One region of the Bradyrhizobium sp. F1.13.3 genome, then DNA from elsewhere that is predicted to be linked to it. Evidence: predicted binding sites of a transcription regulator. Region 1 holds the regulator's gene; each other region holds the start of a gene.
What was found. The regulator LexA, encoded in region 1, represses DNA repair genes until DNA is damaged. The targets are predictions, from matches to a motif close to TGTTCNNNNTGTGTTCNG.
Positions count from the first base shown of each region.

Region 1 (4,151 bases):
TCTGGGTCGTTGTGCCAAAGCTCGATCGCCCCGACATGCGCTTCGTCGTCGCCGCAGAATAGCACCATGACGGCTTGCAGGAATTCACCCGCAAACACCGGCACCGCGACGCCGCAGGTGAGGCCGGCCGCGAGCGCCTGATCGGTCCGTTTGAAATAGGAGTTGGCGAATTTGGTGAGGATCACGGGGTGGCCCGCGGCCCAAGCCTTGCCCGGAAGTCCCTCGTCATACCCGAAGTGCAGCTCTTCGCTGACGGCCTTGAACGCGGACAGCCCTTCGTCGTAGAGGCCGCCACCAAACTCCAGCCGCATGCGCGTCCGATCGGGCACCCAGAGTTCAACGACGCGAAGGAAGGTTTTCATCGAGCGTGTCCGCCGTCTCAAGCCCTGACAGCATCGGTCATTTGGCTGCGAAGCGGACGTTCAAACTTCAGGCAGGGCGGCTCAAACTTCGTGCGGCGGAGAGGTGCAACTGCTTGGTCCATCCGATTGGATTTCGCGGACGCAAGCCACACCATCTCGCCGGCCGCGGCCGGCGATGGCAATTCAATCCTGACCCCCGACCTCGTAGCCGGAGGCGGCTGTGTCAGCCGATCGGCAGGTGCGTGACGGTCGGCTGCCGGTCGGCGATAATCTGCACCTTGTGCTCGCGCTCGGCGACCGACTGAGTTACCGGCAGCTGCAGCACGGTCGCGCGCTGGCCTTCGACGAGCTGCGTCACCAGCACATATTTACCGTCGGGGAATTCGATCGCGTCATGATGGCGGTCGGGAATGTGCGGATCCATCTTGCCGAACTTACCCACGCGGGAATTGATCGTGCGTGTCCAGATCCAGCGATTGTCGTAGCGGACGTCGTCGGCGAAGGCGAGCTCCGTTCCTGGCAGCAGGCAGACGGCAACAGACGGATCGGCTGCGGAGGCGAAGCCGCGCGTCGAGGTGCCGCGGAAGCTTGTCGTGACGATCGTCTCGCCGACTTCGGCGGGGCGCGACGCGACGGCATGCAGGCTGTAGTCACACATCGGGTGCTCCTCATGCTGGGATAGCTACCCGCGTCTCTTATCGAGGCGCAGGCCTCTATCAGAGTGGAAGCACGAACGCTCTGCTTGGTTATGGGCAAATCTGCGGCTGGCTTCTGCAAGCCGCGATCACATTATCTTTCCCGAATTCAATAGGAACAAAGCCCGTTGCGATGCATTCGGGAGGCGCATGCGCGAATATTGCCGGCTTGGCTGCAGCGGTCGAACTTGATCGCTGGCCGGTGTTTCCTCGAACACTTGAGCCGCGAAGCGGTGCTGTTTGAAGCCGTGCTGTTTCGTTGGCGTCGTGAGGAGCCAGCCCCGGAGGAGGGGCCGGATAGTCTGTGCAGAACCAGAACGACTATCCAGCCGGAGCGGACGATGATCCGCTCCAATCTCTGACCGGCGATGCCGGTGGAAGCGCGCGAGGCGCCAAGCACTTCCGGTATGAAGCACTTCCGGTATCAGTACTTCCGGTAAAGCCCGATCAGCTTGCCCTGAATCTTCACCCGGTTGGGCGGCAGGATGCGGACCTCATAGGCCGCGTTGGCGGGCTCGAGCGCGATCGATGCACCGCGACGGCGGAAGCGCTTCAGCGTCGCTTCCTCGTCGTCGATCAGCGCCACCACGATGTCGCCGGTATCGGCGCTCTCGTTGCGCTGGATCAGTGCCATGTCGCCGTCAAGAATGCCGGCCTCGACCATGGAATCGCCGCGCACTTCGAGCGCGTAATGCTCGCCCGAGCCGAGCATGTCAGGCGGTACGCTGATGGTATGGCTGCGGGTCTGCAACGCCTCGATCGGCGTGCCGGCCGCGATGCGGCCCATCACCGGCACCGCAACGGGACGCTCGCCCTCGTCAGCCGGCAGGCTGGAGCTCGCACGCACCTTGCCGAGATTGCCCTCGATGACGCTCGGCGTGAAGCCGCGCCGGCTGCCTGCGGCTGCCTGGAGCTCCGGCAGCTTAATGACTTCAATCGCACGGGCGCGGTTGGGCAGGCGTCGGATGAAGCCACGCTCCTCGAGCGCCGTGATCAGGCGATGGATGCCCGACTTCGAGCGCAGGTCGAGCGCATCCTTCATCTCGTCGAAGGAAGGCGGCACGCCACTTTCCTTCAGACGTTCACTGATGAACCGCAGAAGCTCGTATTGTTTGCGCGTTAACATCTCGACCAAAGTCCCCCGGTTGATGTCGTCCGATTCCGAGACGCTGAATTCGGCTATATGCCGCTACATGCTCGAAACAAATCATGAACGGACACTATATGTTCGATACATGTTCCGCAACTGCTTAATTTACCGTGAACAGAGCAAAGTTCGCGGAACGCGCGTTGCCGAGGCGCTCAGACGGGGAGCCGCAATACTTCGCAAGCCGTGCCGGCTTCGGCCTTCGGCGCAAACGGAGCGCGCACGAGAAGTACCTGTGCTGCAGCGAGATTCGCAAGCAGCGAAGAATCCTGATGGTTGACGGGAAGAACGACGCGTGTGCCGTCGTCACGCTCCTCCAGATGCGCGCGCAGATAGTCCTCGCGCTGGTCGTTGGCGCCGACGTCGCGGCCGAGCACGGCGCTTTCACGGCGATGGTGAATCACAGAACGGCCAGACAGGGCGCGAATCAGAGGCACCAGGAACAGGAAAGCGCACACGTAGGACGACACGGGATTGCCCGGCAGGCCGATCACACCCATTGTGCCGAGCCGACCGTGCATCATCGGCTTGCCTGGCCGCATCGCGATTTTCCAGAACGCCATCGCGATGCCTTCGTCCCTCAGTGCCTGCTGGACCAGATCGTGGTCGCCGACCGATGCGCCGCCGGTCGTGATCAGGATGTCGGCGCCGCTCTCGCGGGCGCGGCGGATGCCGGCGGTGGTGGCCTCCAGCGTGTCGGCGGCAATACCGAGGTCGATGGTCTCGGCGCCCTCCCTGCGGGCGAGTGCGTGCAGGGCGTAGCCGTTGGAATAGACGATCTGGCCGTGACCGGGCGTGGTGCCCGGCATCACCAGCTCGTCGCCGGTGGCGAGAATCGCGACCTTCGGACGCCTGAAAACGGCAAGGTGCGGATGGTTCATCCCGGCGGCGAGCGCGAGGTCGCGCTCGGTGAGACGGCTTCCCTTGCGCAGGAGCACGTCGCCCTCGCGGAAATCGACGCCGGCGGGACGGATGTGCCGTCCGGCGATCGCGGCTTCCTTGATCGTGATACGCTTGCCGGCGGCGACCGTGTCCTCCTGGATCACGACGGCGTCCGCGCCACCGGGAACGACGCCGCCGGTGAAGATCCGCACGGCCTCGCCGGCGCCGACCGTCCCCGCGAACGGTCGGCCTGCCGCGACTTCGCCGATGACGGTGAGCTCCGAATCGATCGTCGCGGCATCGGCCGCGCGCACCGCGTAGCCGTCCATCGCGGACATCGCCTGCGGCGGCTGCGTACGTCGCGCCGCGACGTCACGCGCGAGCACGCGATGGTAGGCCTCGTCGAGGGAAATCATGTCTTCCGGCAGCGGCTCTGCACCCGCCAGCACTGCGGCAAGCGCGTCAGAAACCGGCATCAAGGCCACGGCGAAAACTCCTGCTCGGCACGTTCGGGCGAATGTTCCGCAAGTCTTCTAGCCGAGCGCGGGCGCGGAGGCAAAAACGGCTGAACGGGCGCAGTCATTCCCGCCGCTTCATGTTGTTCCGGAAGCCGGGATCAAGCGCGTCGCGCCATGATCCGAAGGAGGTTACAGATCGGCAGGATAGTGGTCATGGTAAGACGAGAACGACGTGCGCCCCCCGGCCTGTATCGATCAGCTCCCTGCCTGCCCGGGAGTTACGTCGGGCGCCTTGGGTCCTTGATCCTTGTCGGGTAGCGGATCGGCTTGGGATTTCAGGTCGGCGGCCTTGCTCACAAGCTTGGCGGAAAGGTCCGAATCTGAAGTTGTCCTGGCGAATTCAAGAAGAAGAGAGGCTTGCTTGGTGAGGTAGGTTTTGCCCAGCACGATGATGCATCCGTCCGTAGAAGTCCCAACGGACTCTAAGAGTCCGGAAGGCGGTATTCCGTTCCCGGAACTCTGTACAAAAATGCACAAAGTGATCGGGTTCCTCAATTCCTTCAAAATTGGTCCCGTCGGGCCGTGCCGCCGTGGGTTTCGCGACAAG
Region 1 is NZ_JBEPRI010000007.1:155,935-160,085, reverse strand. Features, by position in the region: gene ABIB66_RS20440 (GAF domain-containing protein) at 1-362, opposite strand, end outside; gene ABIB66_RS20435 (hypothetical protein) at 586-1,020, opposite strand; gene lexA (transcriptional repressor LexA) at 1,482-2,183, opposite strand; gene ABIB66_RS20425 (molybdopterin molybdotransferase MoeA) at 2,360-3,571, opposite strand; gene ABIB66_RS20420 (hypothetical protein) at 3,800-3,991, opposite strand.

Region 2 (4,151 bases), on a different contig from region 1:
CGGTCTCCTCGACCGTGCCGCTGCGTTCGGCCTCGTACCAGTCTTCCATCGGCCGCAGCGAGGACATCGCCTCGTGCAGGCACTCGGCCAGCGAAATTCGGGTCACGCGCTTTCCCTTTTGGGCCAAGCGCGTCTCCAGCAACGTGACTTCCCGCCGCAGCGAGAACTCCTGTTCTGGATCGTACCGGAACAGCGCATACGGCATGTCGTGGTAGGCACTGAGTTTCTCCCGGGGATCCGGGGAGCCGAGAATGGGCTCCAGATCGTCGCGGAGGCGCCGTTCAAAATCAGTCATGCGGCAACCTTTTCGGCGCACTCGAGGGCGCTGCTGAACGGAAGGCCGACCTGCACAATGTTGCCGGCAACCTCGTAATTGAGCCGCTTGTACTGGTGGAGGCGCAGCAGCGCGACATGCACGGCCGGATGGGACATGTACGCCAACCGCCAGAGCTTGCTCTCAGGCATCTTCGACGGGTTGCCTTCAAGGTCGGCGATCATATGGGCATAGAACATGGTCACGTCGTCGCTCATGGCGATCGACGCGAACGTCTTCACCGGTCCCAGCCCCGACAACATACCGAGTTCGGTCGCCATCCTCAAAAGATCACGGGCCCCGCGCAGCTTTCCGTAGTCGGAGAATGCCTTCGCCTTCGGGCCCCGGGCCTGTGCGACCTTGTCAAAGAACGCGTGAACATCGTCGGTGCGAACCTGGTAGCGCCCTTTCTCGTGCTCGAGGAACAGCCAGATCGTACCGAAATCATGAAACGGCTGCTCCGTGGCGCCGATCCAAAGACGCAAACAATCCCGCCAGTCCGCAACCGACATTCCGCCCTTGGCGAGCACGATCAACGGGCGGATGAGTTTAATGTGACGGAGGCGCCTGAGCAGTGTCGACTCGACCTCGCGCTCCCAACCTGCCGTTGAGTATCGTCCGGAAAGCGTCGCCTTCAGGTTTTGGCTTTCGGTCAGGCTGTCGTCCCAAGCCGCGAAAACCTCATAGGTCTCCTTGACCAGGACGCCCTTGCGCAGCAGGCGCTGAGACCATTCCGGATGGACTTTCACGCGTCTCCCCTCCGTGCATACGGCACCACCAGATTTCCGGGTGAGCCGTTGCCAAAGGACAGGGCCAGCATGACAACCGACTTGCGACTTCCGTCGAACAATCCCGGCATCTGCATTGACCGGCCGTCGGACGACTTTTTGAGGCTGCTGGTCGCAGCGACCTCCTCGGCGGTCACGAGGTTCAGATCGATGAGGCATGCCGAGAGGTCGGCAGCCTTGATCGCCGCGATCTTCTCGAAAAACGGCCGCCAACTCTTGGCGTCGTCGAGCCATCCTTCCCACACTGTTTCAAGCCGCTCTTCGATGGGATCGGTCAGGCGCCAGAGTGTCACTGAATCGGGAGGATCGAAGATTTGGGCGCATCGCGCAGCGGCAACCGCGAATACCGACCTCGCCTGAGCGAAATGATGCGTTCGGGGCAATCCGCGACGCACAACCGATGCCCCCTGCGGGCCAAGCTGCCCGGTTGAATTCCACCAGCGAGCAAGGTCCATCTCTCCGATACGGGCGACGACGGTTCTAACCTTGAGGAGCCACGCGAGATCAAGTTCTTGCTCGAAAGTGCCGCTCTTTGACATATTACGTGCTCAGGCCTTCTTTGCCTTGAATTTTTTTCGCTGGTCCCACCACTGCCTTGGGGCCTTCCCCATGGCTGCCCACGCGGAAGTGTCGTCGTCCAAGGCAGCATTGATCACGTCGACGGACGTCACGGTTAGGAATTGACGCTTGTTGCATTCGGCTGGCTTACAGTCTTCGCGAGCACTTCTTTATCGGTAGCCCGATTCCAGCCACCCCGCCTACCATCAGCCCCTAAAGCCACGCACGGGCAAGCGCAATCAGCAGGACCCCAGTTACAGCCAAAGCGTCCTCTCCGGTAGCTTGCGAGCATGCAATGTTCACTGTATGTTCAATTCATCCGCGCGTCGAATCCGGTTTCTTTCAACCAAACCGCTAATGCCCAATCAAATTGTCATCACGGAGAAGACCAGCCAGGCAAAAGACGTCCGCGGCGCCGTCGGTTCTCGTTATGGAGACATTCTCCCGGCCGAGGGCCATTTGTTCGACCTCCTCGAACCTGAGGATGTTGTGCCGGCCTGGAAGCGCTGGTCGCCGATACTTTTGCGGCCGGAAGGCCTTTATGACACTCGCCCGGCAGAGGGCGGAAACAAAGCCACCAAGCTGAAAGCCATTCGCGAGGCGCTGCGCACCGCCAAGCGGGTTTGGCTCGCCACTGATTGCGACCGTGAGGGTCAGCTCATCGGCCAGGAAATTCTCGAGCATTACAAGTATCGTGGCGAGGTCATGCGGGTGCTGTTCACCGCGCAGGATTCGCAGACCATCCGTGACGCATTCGGTCGGGCAAAGCCAAATACCGAATATGCACGCCTTTATGCCGCCGCCGTCGCGCGTCGGCAGGCCGATCAGATCTACAACTTGTCACTCACCCGGACTGCAACCGTTGTCCTGGGTCGAGGTACGCGGAGAGTGATCGGCGTCGGCCGGGTGAAGACGCCGACCTTGGCCATTGTGTGCAAGCGCGAGTTGGAAATCCGCGATTTTGTGCCCCTCGCCTATTTTGAAGTTATCGCTACCGCGAAGGTGGAGGGGGGCCAATTCCAGATGCGGCACGCGGCGCAGGACCGGATTGTTCGACGCGAGATTGCCGAGGACGTCGTCAAAGCAGCCGAGGGCTTCGAAGGCGCGCTCAACGTGCGCGTCGACGATAAGCGTCAAGGACCGCCGAAACTGCATGATTTGCCGTCGCTGCAGAAACTTTGCGGCTCACGCTTCGGCTGGCCGGCCAGCAAGACACTAGAGGTGGCGCAGGAGCTCTATGACGGCCAAGGCAAGAAGATCATCACTTACCCGCGCGCCGAGGTACGCCATCTGCCGGCGAGTTTGATTTCGGACGTGCCGCGGATCGTGGCCGGCCTGCGGGTGGGCCAATCGTTCAGCACGATCCCCGTGCCCGTGGCGCCGATCATCCGCAAGGGCGCGAGCGGCACCTTCTACGACAAGGGGTTGGAGGGCGCGAGCCATCACGCCGTCATCCCCAACGTCAACACCATCGACAAACTGCCAGAGGTCTGGCCTCGGCTTTCGCCCGACGAGAAGAAACTGTTCGACGTTATCGCGCGGGCCTATCTCGCCGCCCTGATGCCTGACTTCCGCTACCGGCAGACAACCGCAACGCTCGATGTGCGGGGCTGCGAATTCCGCGCCGCCGGCCGCCAGCCCATCGATCTCGGCTGGCGAGCAGCGTTCCCGGAGTGGCAGCCCGCGGACGAAAAGGGCGACGAGGCGCAATTGCTGCCGCCGCTGCGCAACGGCGAGACCGCGCAGTTGCAGGATCCAAAAATTGAGGACAAGGAAACCCGGCCTCCACCGCGTTATAATGAAGGAACTCTGATCGAGGCTATGCAGAATGCCTGGCGTTTCGTTGATGACGAGGTTCTGCGGGACCGCTTGAGGGAAGCCAAGGGTATTGGTACGCCTGCAACCCGGGCCGAGATCATCAGCGGACTGAAGAAGCAGGGTTTTCTTATTGCCCAGGGAAAGAATATTGTGCCAACCGAGACTGGCCTGTCGCTGTTCAGTATTCTCAAACATGCTGATCCGGCACTGGTCGATCCGGGCGTGACGGCGCAACTCGAATGCCTCCTCGACGATGTCGTTGTCGGTAAGCAGGAAATGATCGGTGCGATTGACGCTGTGTGCGATGTGGCCCAACGCATCATCGGCAAGCTCACGGAGGGCACCGCTACCGAAGGGCCTCCCTTGCTTGGTGCCGCAGTCGGCAACGGCGCTGCAGCATATCCACCCACGCCTGCGATGAAGCGCTTTGCCGACAGCCTTTGCCGGAAGGGCATCAAGCCGCCGCCTGGCTACAAGACGTCGATTTCAATCTGCGGCGCGTTTCTCAAGCAGCACGCCCCTAAGAAAGCCGACGGTGAAACGGCTGGGAAGCTCGAACCCAAGCCGGTCAGTCCCGCACAGTTGTTGTACGCTACGAAGATCGCGCTCGGGAAAGGCGTCGTCGTTCCCGACGAGGCCAAGGCGAACTCGGCTACAATGGCCGCATGGATTGA
Region 2 is NZ_JBEPRI010000025.1:79,201-83,351, reverse strand. Features, by position in the region: gene ABIB66_RS39575 (BREX protein BrxB domain-containing protein) at 1-295, opposite strand, end outside; gene ABIB66_RS39570 (BrxA family protein) at 292-1,062, opposite strand; gene ABIB66_RS39565 (BrxE family protein) at 1,059-1,640, opposite strand; gene ABIB66_RS39560 (type IA DNA topoisomerase) at 2,017-4,151, shown strand, end outside.
Region 2: ABIB66_RS39560 (type IA DNA topoisomerase) is a predicted target of LexA. The motif match lies at 1,956-1,973, and genes of this name have one in related genera.

Region 3 (4,151 bases), on a different contig from region 1:
GAGGAGCATATCCGCGAGATCTGCGACATCGTGCATGGCCATGGCGGCCAGGTCTATCTCGACGGCGCCAACCTCAACGCGCAGGTCGGCCTTAGCAGGCCCGGCGATTACGGCGCCGACGTCAGCCATCTCAACCTGCACAAGACCTTCTGCATCCCGCATGGCGGCGGCGGCCCGGGCATGGGACCGATCGGCGTCAAGGCGCACCTCGCCGCGTTCCTGCCGGGGCATCCAGCGGCGAACGGGGATGCGCCGGTCGGCGCAGTCTCGGCAGCGCCGTTCGGCTCAGCCTCGATCCTGACCATCTCCTACATCTACATCCTGATGATGGGCGGCGAAGGCCTCAAGCGCGCCACCGAGATCGCGATCCTCAACGCCAACTACGTCGCGGCACGGCTCGATGCGCACTTCCCGGTTCTCTACAAGAACGAGAAAGGCCGCGTCGCGCATGAGTGCATCGTCGATCCCCGCGCGCTGAAGACGACCTCAGGCGTCACCGTCGACGACATCGCCAAGCGCCTGATCGACTACGGCTTCCACGCGCCGACCATGAGCTTCCCGGTGCCGGGCACGCTGATGATCGAGCCGACCGAATCGGAATCCAAGGCGGAGCTCGATCGCTTCTGCGATGCCATGATTGCGATCAGGAGGGAAATCGCCGAGGTCGAAGCCGGCCGCTTCAAGATCGAGGCGTCGCCCTTGCGCCACGCCCCGCACACCGTGCACGACATCGCGGATGACGATTGGAAGCGTGCCTACACCCGCGCCGAGGGTTGCTTCCCCGCGGGCACCTCGCGCACCGACAAATACTGGAGCCCGGTCGGGCGTGTCGACAACGTGTATGGTGACCGCAATCTGGTGTGCTCGTGTCCGCCGGTGAGCGATTACGCGGAAGCGGCGGAGTAGGAATAGGGCGCGACCAATGAGCGGCTCTCGCGATCCCATCGCCACAGCCGCTCGTTTGTCAGTTCAGCTTCTTAGGATGGGTAAAGCGAAGTGAAACCCATCACCCCACGCAAAACGAAACAGGCGCCGAAGACGTCGGCAACTCAACGTCCTCAGCGCCCGCTCCTCGCGAAAAACTTTACCGTTGAAGCTTACTCGTCTCCCGGCTCCTCGCCGTCGGCGTCACGCTCAGGGCTGCCGGCGAGAATCTGCTCGGCGATCAGGCCGGAGTTCTGGCGGATCGAGGTCTCGATCTTGGCGGTGATGTCGGGGTTGGCCTTCAGGAACGCCTTCGAATTCTCGCGGCCCTGACCGAGGCGCTGGCTGTCATAGGAGAACCATGCGCCGGATTTCTCGACGATGCCGGCCTTGACGCCGAGATCGAGAATCTCGCCCATCTTGGAGACGCCCTCGCCGTACATGATGTCGAACTCGACCTGCTTGAAGGGCGGTGCCAGCTTGTTCTTGACGACCTTGACGCGCGTGGTGTTGCCGACCACTTCGTCGCGCTCCTTGATCGCGCCGATGCGGCGGATGTCGAGGCGGACCGAGGCATAGAATTTCAGCGCGTTGCCGCCGGTGGTGGTTTCCGGCGAGCCGTACATCACACCGATCTTCATGCGGATCTGGTTGATGAAGATCACCATGGTATTGGACTTGTTGATGGAGGCCGTCAGCTTGCGCAGCGCCTGGCTCATCAGCCGAGCCTGCAGACCCGGCAGCGCATCGCCCATCTCGCCCTCGAGCTCGGCCTTCGGCACCAGCGCCGCAACCGAATCGATCACCAGCACGTCGACCGCGCCGGAGCGCACCAGCGTGTCGCAGATTTCCAGAGCCTGCTCGCCGGTGTCCGGCTGCGAGATCAGGAGCTCGTCGATGTTGACGCCCAGCTTGCGCGCATAGACCGGGTCGAGCGCGTGCTCGGCGTCGATGAAGGCGCAGATGCCGCCCTTCTTCTGCCCTTCCGCCACCGTGTGCAGCGCCAGCGTGGTCTTGCCCGAGGATTCCGGCCCGTAGATCTCCACGACGCGCCCCTTCGGCAGGCCGCCGATCCCGAGCGCGATATCGAGCCCGAGCGACCCCGAGGACACCGCCTCGACATCCATCGAGCGGTCGTTCTTGCCGAGCTTCATCACCGAGCCCTTGCCGAACTGCCGCTCGATCTGGGAGAGCGCGGCGGCCAGAGCTTTACTCTTGTCCATGGAAGATCCTTCGACGATACGCAGGGCAGTGGTGGACATTGGGTCGTGCTCCTTATGGCGAGGATTCGCTAGAGGGACAAACGGCTGGCGAGGCGGCGCGGCGATAAAATCAATGTACCCTATTTGTTCTATGTTCGCAATATGTTCTTTTGCGGATTTTGGTGCTGTCTGACGCGCATCAAAGACGGATGATCCGCGCGCCGTCAGAATTCCGTAATCCTGCGGCACCGAACCTTTCGCGGCCTGCGGTCTTTTCTTGGATGGGACCGCAACTCTGGGGACCTCAGTCATGACGAACAACACGCATCACGATACGAACCGGCGCAATCCGCTGCTGGAGGCGGCGCGGGAAGAGATGATCAAGTTCGAGCGCAAGGAAAACGAGTTCCGCAAGAAAGATCGCCAAGAGCGTGACGCCGAGCTCCATTTGCCGCTGGACGCGATCAAGGTTCATTAGGCAACCACGACGAGGCTTTAGGGGCTGACCGAGGCCGCCTGCCGGTTCGGGCAGGTGGTGGCGTGGTGGCGGGTTCGCCAGCGGCAACGCGCCGGCGACGATGCCGGAGCGGCCGCCCGCTGATCTCAAGGAATCGGTACGGGAATCGGGATTCGCATGGCCTGTGGAGGCGGGTCCGAGCTGGTATGGTATCTCAATACTACCAGTAAACCATTGATTGGACGATGGAATTTGTAGGCGGGCTACTGTGCATGGGGTTGTTTTCGCGTTTTTGAAAGGCGCGCATGGGCCTTTTGACCCCCGCGCCGTGTCCCGGCACCCCACACCACCTACAGCAAAACCAGCAACCCGATGCCGATCACCAGCACTACGAAGCCAGCCGCCGTCGCGGCGGCGAATGACCGCTCTACGTTGTCCATGATGCCACCCCGTTGCCGGCGCGCCACGTTTCCCCCATGGCAGCACCGTCGCTGCGGAATCTCGCCTGCGGTTGTGTCCTGAGTTGTGCGAACGGATGTCGAAATTGGGACCGGTGCAGGGCCAGTGTGCGGCCCCGAGCTCTGGTTTTCCCTGCCCACCGTCAGGCCTTGTCAGGCTGTCGTAAGCTGAGCCGGCTAGGGTCGTCCGGCTATGGTGTTGCAGCCCAGCACCTCAGCCTCCAATAACCTTTTCCCCGCTTGGCTCTCCAAGCGGGGTTTTTTCATGCCGGCCGGCCGGTTTGCGAACCGCCCTCCTCCTGCGTCAGCCGCAGCGAGAAGGCGCGGATCGCCGGCGCTGCGAGCAGCACGATCGGCAGCATCGCCGCCCATGCGATCAGCCACGACACCAGCCAGTGCGCGAGGAACTCCAGCGCGTTCCCTGCGGGAAGGCTGGCGATGCCCGCGGCGACCAGCGAGGTCAGTCCGGACTGGATGATTCCGAACACGAAATGAGAATAGCGGCGGGGAATGCCCAGCATGATGCGCCCATGTTCCTTAGCCTCATCGGGCCAAGCAAGGCACATGCCGCCGCGCGCCGGACGACGCCGCTGCCCGATCCAGGAACTCTGTTCATGGCCGGAGAACCACGGGAGAGGCCTCGCGCCGCCGCCGGGCGGCCGGCGCATCGATCGGGAGCTGAAGGCGATCGGGCGCGAAACCGCCTGAACGGCCGGACCGAGATCGTCGGCGGGATGGCGCCCCTGCGCGCTGCTGCCGCCATGACAGCAGGGCGCGCGGCGTCCATGGGGGCTATTCCGTAGCCGCCCGGAATTGATCTGCCGATGGTTTGGGATTGGACTGCCGCGATTATGGCCGTGGGGACTGAGCCATCAGGCGCGATCGGTGCGAACCATGCCGCTCTACTTTTTTCGAATCCGGAACGGCAGCTATTCCGGCTGTGCCGACCAGGCGTCGGAATTTGCAAATCGCGATTTGGCCTGGAAGGAGATGACCAGCGTCTGCGCCGACATGGCCGCCGGCATCGCCCGCAAGCTCCAGGAAAATTCCGAATGGCACATGGAGCTGCTGGACGAGGCCAAGGAGCCTGTGTTCCGGATCCGCATCACA
Region 3 is NZ_JBEPRI010000003.1:409,655-413,805, reverse strand. Features, by position in the region: gene gcvP (aminomethyl-transferring glycine dehydrogenase) at 1-906, shown strand, start outside; gene recA (recombinase RecA) at 1,098-2,186, opposite strand; gene ABIB66_RS11605 (hypothetical protein) at 2,437-2,604, shown strand; gene ABIB66_RS11600 (DUF2798 domain-containing protein) at 3,305-3,562, opposite strand; gene ABIB66_RS11595 (DUF6894 family protein) at 3,936-4,151, shown strand, end outside.
Region 3: recA (recombinase RecA) is a predicted target of LexA. The motif match lies at 2,279-2,296, and genes of this name have one in related genera.

Region 4 (4,151 bases), on a different contig from region 1:
TTCGCCTGGCCCCAGTCGAACGATCTGCCGTCGACCCAGATACAGTGAAGAACGATGGCGATTTTACGCGCGATGGCGACCTTTGCCTTTCGCATGCCCATCCGCTTGGCGAGCTTCATGCCCCAAGCCTTGAGAGAGGACCATTTCTTCGTTCTATAAAGCAGGACGGTCGCCGCCTCGTACAGGTAAGTTCGAAGAAGACGGTCGCCCCATCGTGATATCTTGCCATTGATATCAGTTTCGCCAGACTGGTTGCGTCGAGGCGTAAGACCCAGATAGGCGCCGACGCTGGATGCCGATCGGAAGCGCGATGGGTCGTCGATCGTATGGCGGAAGGTCAAGGCGGTCACCACGCCGACACCAAGAACCGTCATCAGGCGGCGCGTTGTCTCATCCGACTTCGCCAACTGGCGGACTTCGTCGTCGAACTTGCTTTGCTGCTTGCAGATCTGCTCATGGATCGACAGAAGCGGCGCGATCACACCGAGGAGCTGATGATCTTCGCCCAATAGCTCGCAGACCTGATTGCGGAACTGCAGTCCGATCGCGCGTGGGAAAGAGCAAGCCGTATTCTTTGATTAAACTGCGGACTTGGTTCTCGATATCTCGACGAATGGCCACGAGCCGAGATCTCGCGACGAGTATCGCGCGTATCTTCTGACTTTCCTCGCTCTTGACTTTGACTTCTCGGTACCAGCCGACCCGCACCAGTTCGGCCAAACCTCGAGCATCATTCTGATCGCTCTTGTTCATGCGTACGGACAAAGCCGCGTGGGCATGACGCGCGTCGATGCAGACCACCGGAAGATCAACCCTACGAAGTTCATGCCATAGCCAACTCGCCATCGCCCCGGTCTCAATCCGATGCGCTCCGCCTGTGGCGCTCGCTTGCGAAGCAGTGCCCTCAGCGCCCCCGGGTCGGACTTGGCCTTTCCCTCGAACATGACCTGACCCACTTCGTCGACCACACACACTGATGTTTCTTTTTGCGAGCATCCAACCCAACATACTGCTTCATAGCCCCTCCGATTCGCGGGATTGCGGGAAGGCTTGAAGATAGCGGACATTTCGAGCCGCGGGCGCCGACCGCAATTACGTCATCGTTTGCAAATTTTTGCAAGCCGATTGACATCCCAGCGCTTTCGCCCCCAGGGGCGACAAAGCGCCGGAGGCTCTGTTCATTCAGAACAGGGGCCATCTCCTGATAGCGCTTCCGCGCGGTGCGCGCCTGAGCGGCTCGAATCATCCCACGACGCTACGTCGCGCGACTCATCATTGTGAATCCTGCGCAAACAATCCTCGCGATCTGTGGCAACTGTGACTCAGTTGTTTATGGCGGGCTCTTATTGTCGACGACGAACACCTTGACGCCGTCGCGCTCTGTCACGGTGTCGTCAGGCTTAGCCTCGTCGGCCAGGCTCATCCGGTATTTGAACCCGTCGCAGCCACCGGTCTCGATGCGCAGGCCGCTCGTCGGCTGCGCCGAACCCGAGATCACGCTCTTGAGCGCATTCACTGCGCTATCCGTCAGATTGATCATGGCTATCCTTTTTGCCTGGGTCGTTTGGATAGGAATTGGCAAGTCGCATGCCAGCGCGCCCGAGCTTGACATTGTCCGAGATCGCGCCTGTTGGCTTTGCGGCGCGTGTAGGGTTGCTGACAAAGGTCTTCGAGGGATTGCGGCGGCCTTGCGTGTCTTCTTTATGTATTCCGCCGATGAAGCGTAAGGAACGCGGCGGCAAGCAATTTGCATAACGTGTCTAAGCCGGTCGAAGTGTCCGGTGATGAGCTTAGATTGGAACCACATGGCGAACACTGCCGAACAACTAGAACACGCACCGGGGGTCTTTGTGGACAAGATCTGCGCAGGCGGGGCGCCCATTCAGCTTCTTTTGCACAATGACGGCAAGACGACCCTCGGTCTCGTGGTACGGCTGCTGCGCGAGGTATTCGACAAACAAGAGCGGGATGCCATTGCGCTCGCCAAACTCGTCTTGCAGCATGGCAAGGCCGTCTGCGGACGCTATCCACCCTCAGTCGCAAAGGCGCTCCTCGAGGCGGCGCAAGAGCGCATCCGAGCTGAAGGATGTCCCCTGCTGATCACGGACGAAGCCGCGGACGAAGCGGACAGCCCCGACCTGTCCGACGTGCAATTCGAATATGCCTACGAAGCCCTTGAGTGGCACTTCACCAATATACCGCCGAGCGAACTCGCCACTACTGTGAGGCAATTCCCGGGCCACATGCAGGCCGATGTTCAGGTCGCGGTCGATAAACTATTCGCCGATCCTGTCCGCTTCTTCGGCGCCTATGCAGAACATAGGTACGAGACGCTTTCATTCGCTCGGATGAAAAAGCGTGGACAGAATGCGATTTCGCTGGTGCCGCCGCAATATCACCAGGTCGATACTGGCGAGACGGCGCCGGTCAAATGCCTGTACAATGGACTGTGGCTCTGCCGAGCGAGCGAATTTTTCTTTGCCGTCGTGCTCTCTACTGAATTCGAGTTCGACCAAGAGCCGAGGATCCGGATTGAAATCGTTGCCCCTGCGGGGACTGGCGGCGAAGCCTTTGTTCAGCGGAGCTTTGACGAACTGGAACGGGCGGTACACGCGGCACGTTCTTATCGCGGCAAGATTCTCTCATTCGAGAAAGCTGCGAATTACAGCGGCCGCTCAAGAGGCATCATGGTGCATCGACTGGCACCAGTTAGGCGCGAGGACGTGATCCTGCGGGAACAGGCTATCAAATTGCTCGATCGCAACGTGTTGAGTTTTGTCGCCACGCGTGACGCACTCCGCCGATTCGGCCAGTCGACCCGCAAGGGCATCCTGCTCTATGGCCCGCCCGGCACCGGTAAGACCCACACCATCCGCTATCTCGCCACCAACCTACCGGGACACACTACGCTAATAATCACCGCCGAAGAGGTCGGTCAGCTGAGCGCCTATATGGCGCTCGCGCGCCTGCTGCAGCCTACCATGGTGGTGATCGAGGATGTCGATCTGATCGCCAGCAAGCGCGACGACTTGACAACATGTGAGGAGGTCGCGCTGAACAAACTTCTGAATGAAATGGACGGCTTGAAGGAAGACGCTGACATCCTCTTCGTGCTCACCACCAACCGCCCCGAGCAACTCGAGGGCGCCCTGGCCGGTCGCCCCGGCCGCATCGACCAGGCGATCGAGATGCCGCTGCCTGATACGACCGGGCGCGACAAGCTGATCCGACTTTACGGCACGGGCCTACCGCTTGAGGCGCAGATCGTAGCCGAGACGGTGCGCCGCACTGAGGGCGTCAGCGCCGCTTTCATTAAGGAGCTGATGCGACGCATTGCGCAATCATGCATCGCTCGTGACGGCGGAAACTCAGTGACCACAGCTGACATCGAGGAAGCGCTCGAAGACATGCTGTTCGCCGGCGGCCGCCTCAACGTGAAGCTCTTGGGTGGGGCCGGACCGATGGCTGCGGGGTCTGAATGAAGGCGAAGGGAGGAAGATCACCCGCCAAGGGCTGTGCCAACTCCCGCATGCGCCGGGTGTCGACGACGCGTCTATGATTGATGAGCAGCGAGGCGGTTCGTAAACGCGAACCGCCGCGACAACTCGCCCGCTCAACCGTCGCTCGCTGTTCCATGCCGGCCTGCCCCTACAGGCGGGCTTCGATATCAACGCCTCGCCACAGCCGACAAGCAATGAGCAGCTTCGCCATCCGTCAAGGAACGAGAACGGCTGCGGGATTGCCGGCGAAAAGTCCCCCTGCGAAAGCGGCCACCTGGGTAGTACATGCGCATGCAGTTTTGTCCGGCCGATGCATCGGCTGACTCATACCTCATGATGGGTCCGACGAGCCGACAAGACACGACACCAACTCCTTAGGAGAAGCGCTATGACGATTTCGCGGGCGGAAGTTATCACATCGATCGAGCGGCGGCGCCGGTGGTCACCGAACGAGAAGGAACGGCTTGTTGCAGCATCGCTCGAGCCGGAGCCAGTGTTTCCGAGATGGCTCGCATGGCTGGCCTTCATGTAAGCCAGCTGTTCAGCTGGCGCTAAGAGCTTTGCAAGAACGGCGAAGCGAGTATAGCGCCGTTCGTGCCGGTCGAGATTGGGCCATCTGTGCCGCTGCGGGAGTTGGCCGTGCGCCATTGA
Region 4 is NZ_JBEPRI010000006.1:23,819-27,969, forward strand. Features, by position in the region: partial or broken gene ABIB66_RS43570 (IS110 family RNA-guided transposase) at 1-1,018, opposite strand, end outside; partial or broken gene ABIB66_RS17545 (HesB/IscA family protein) at 1,340-1,540, opposite strand; gene ABIB66_RS17550 (ATP-dependent Clp protease adaptor ClpS) at 1,806-3,482, shown strand.
Region 4: ABIB66_RS17550 (ATP-dependent Clp protease adaptor ClpS) is a predicted target of LexA. The motif match lies at 1,696-1,713, and genes of this name have one in related genera.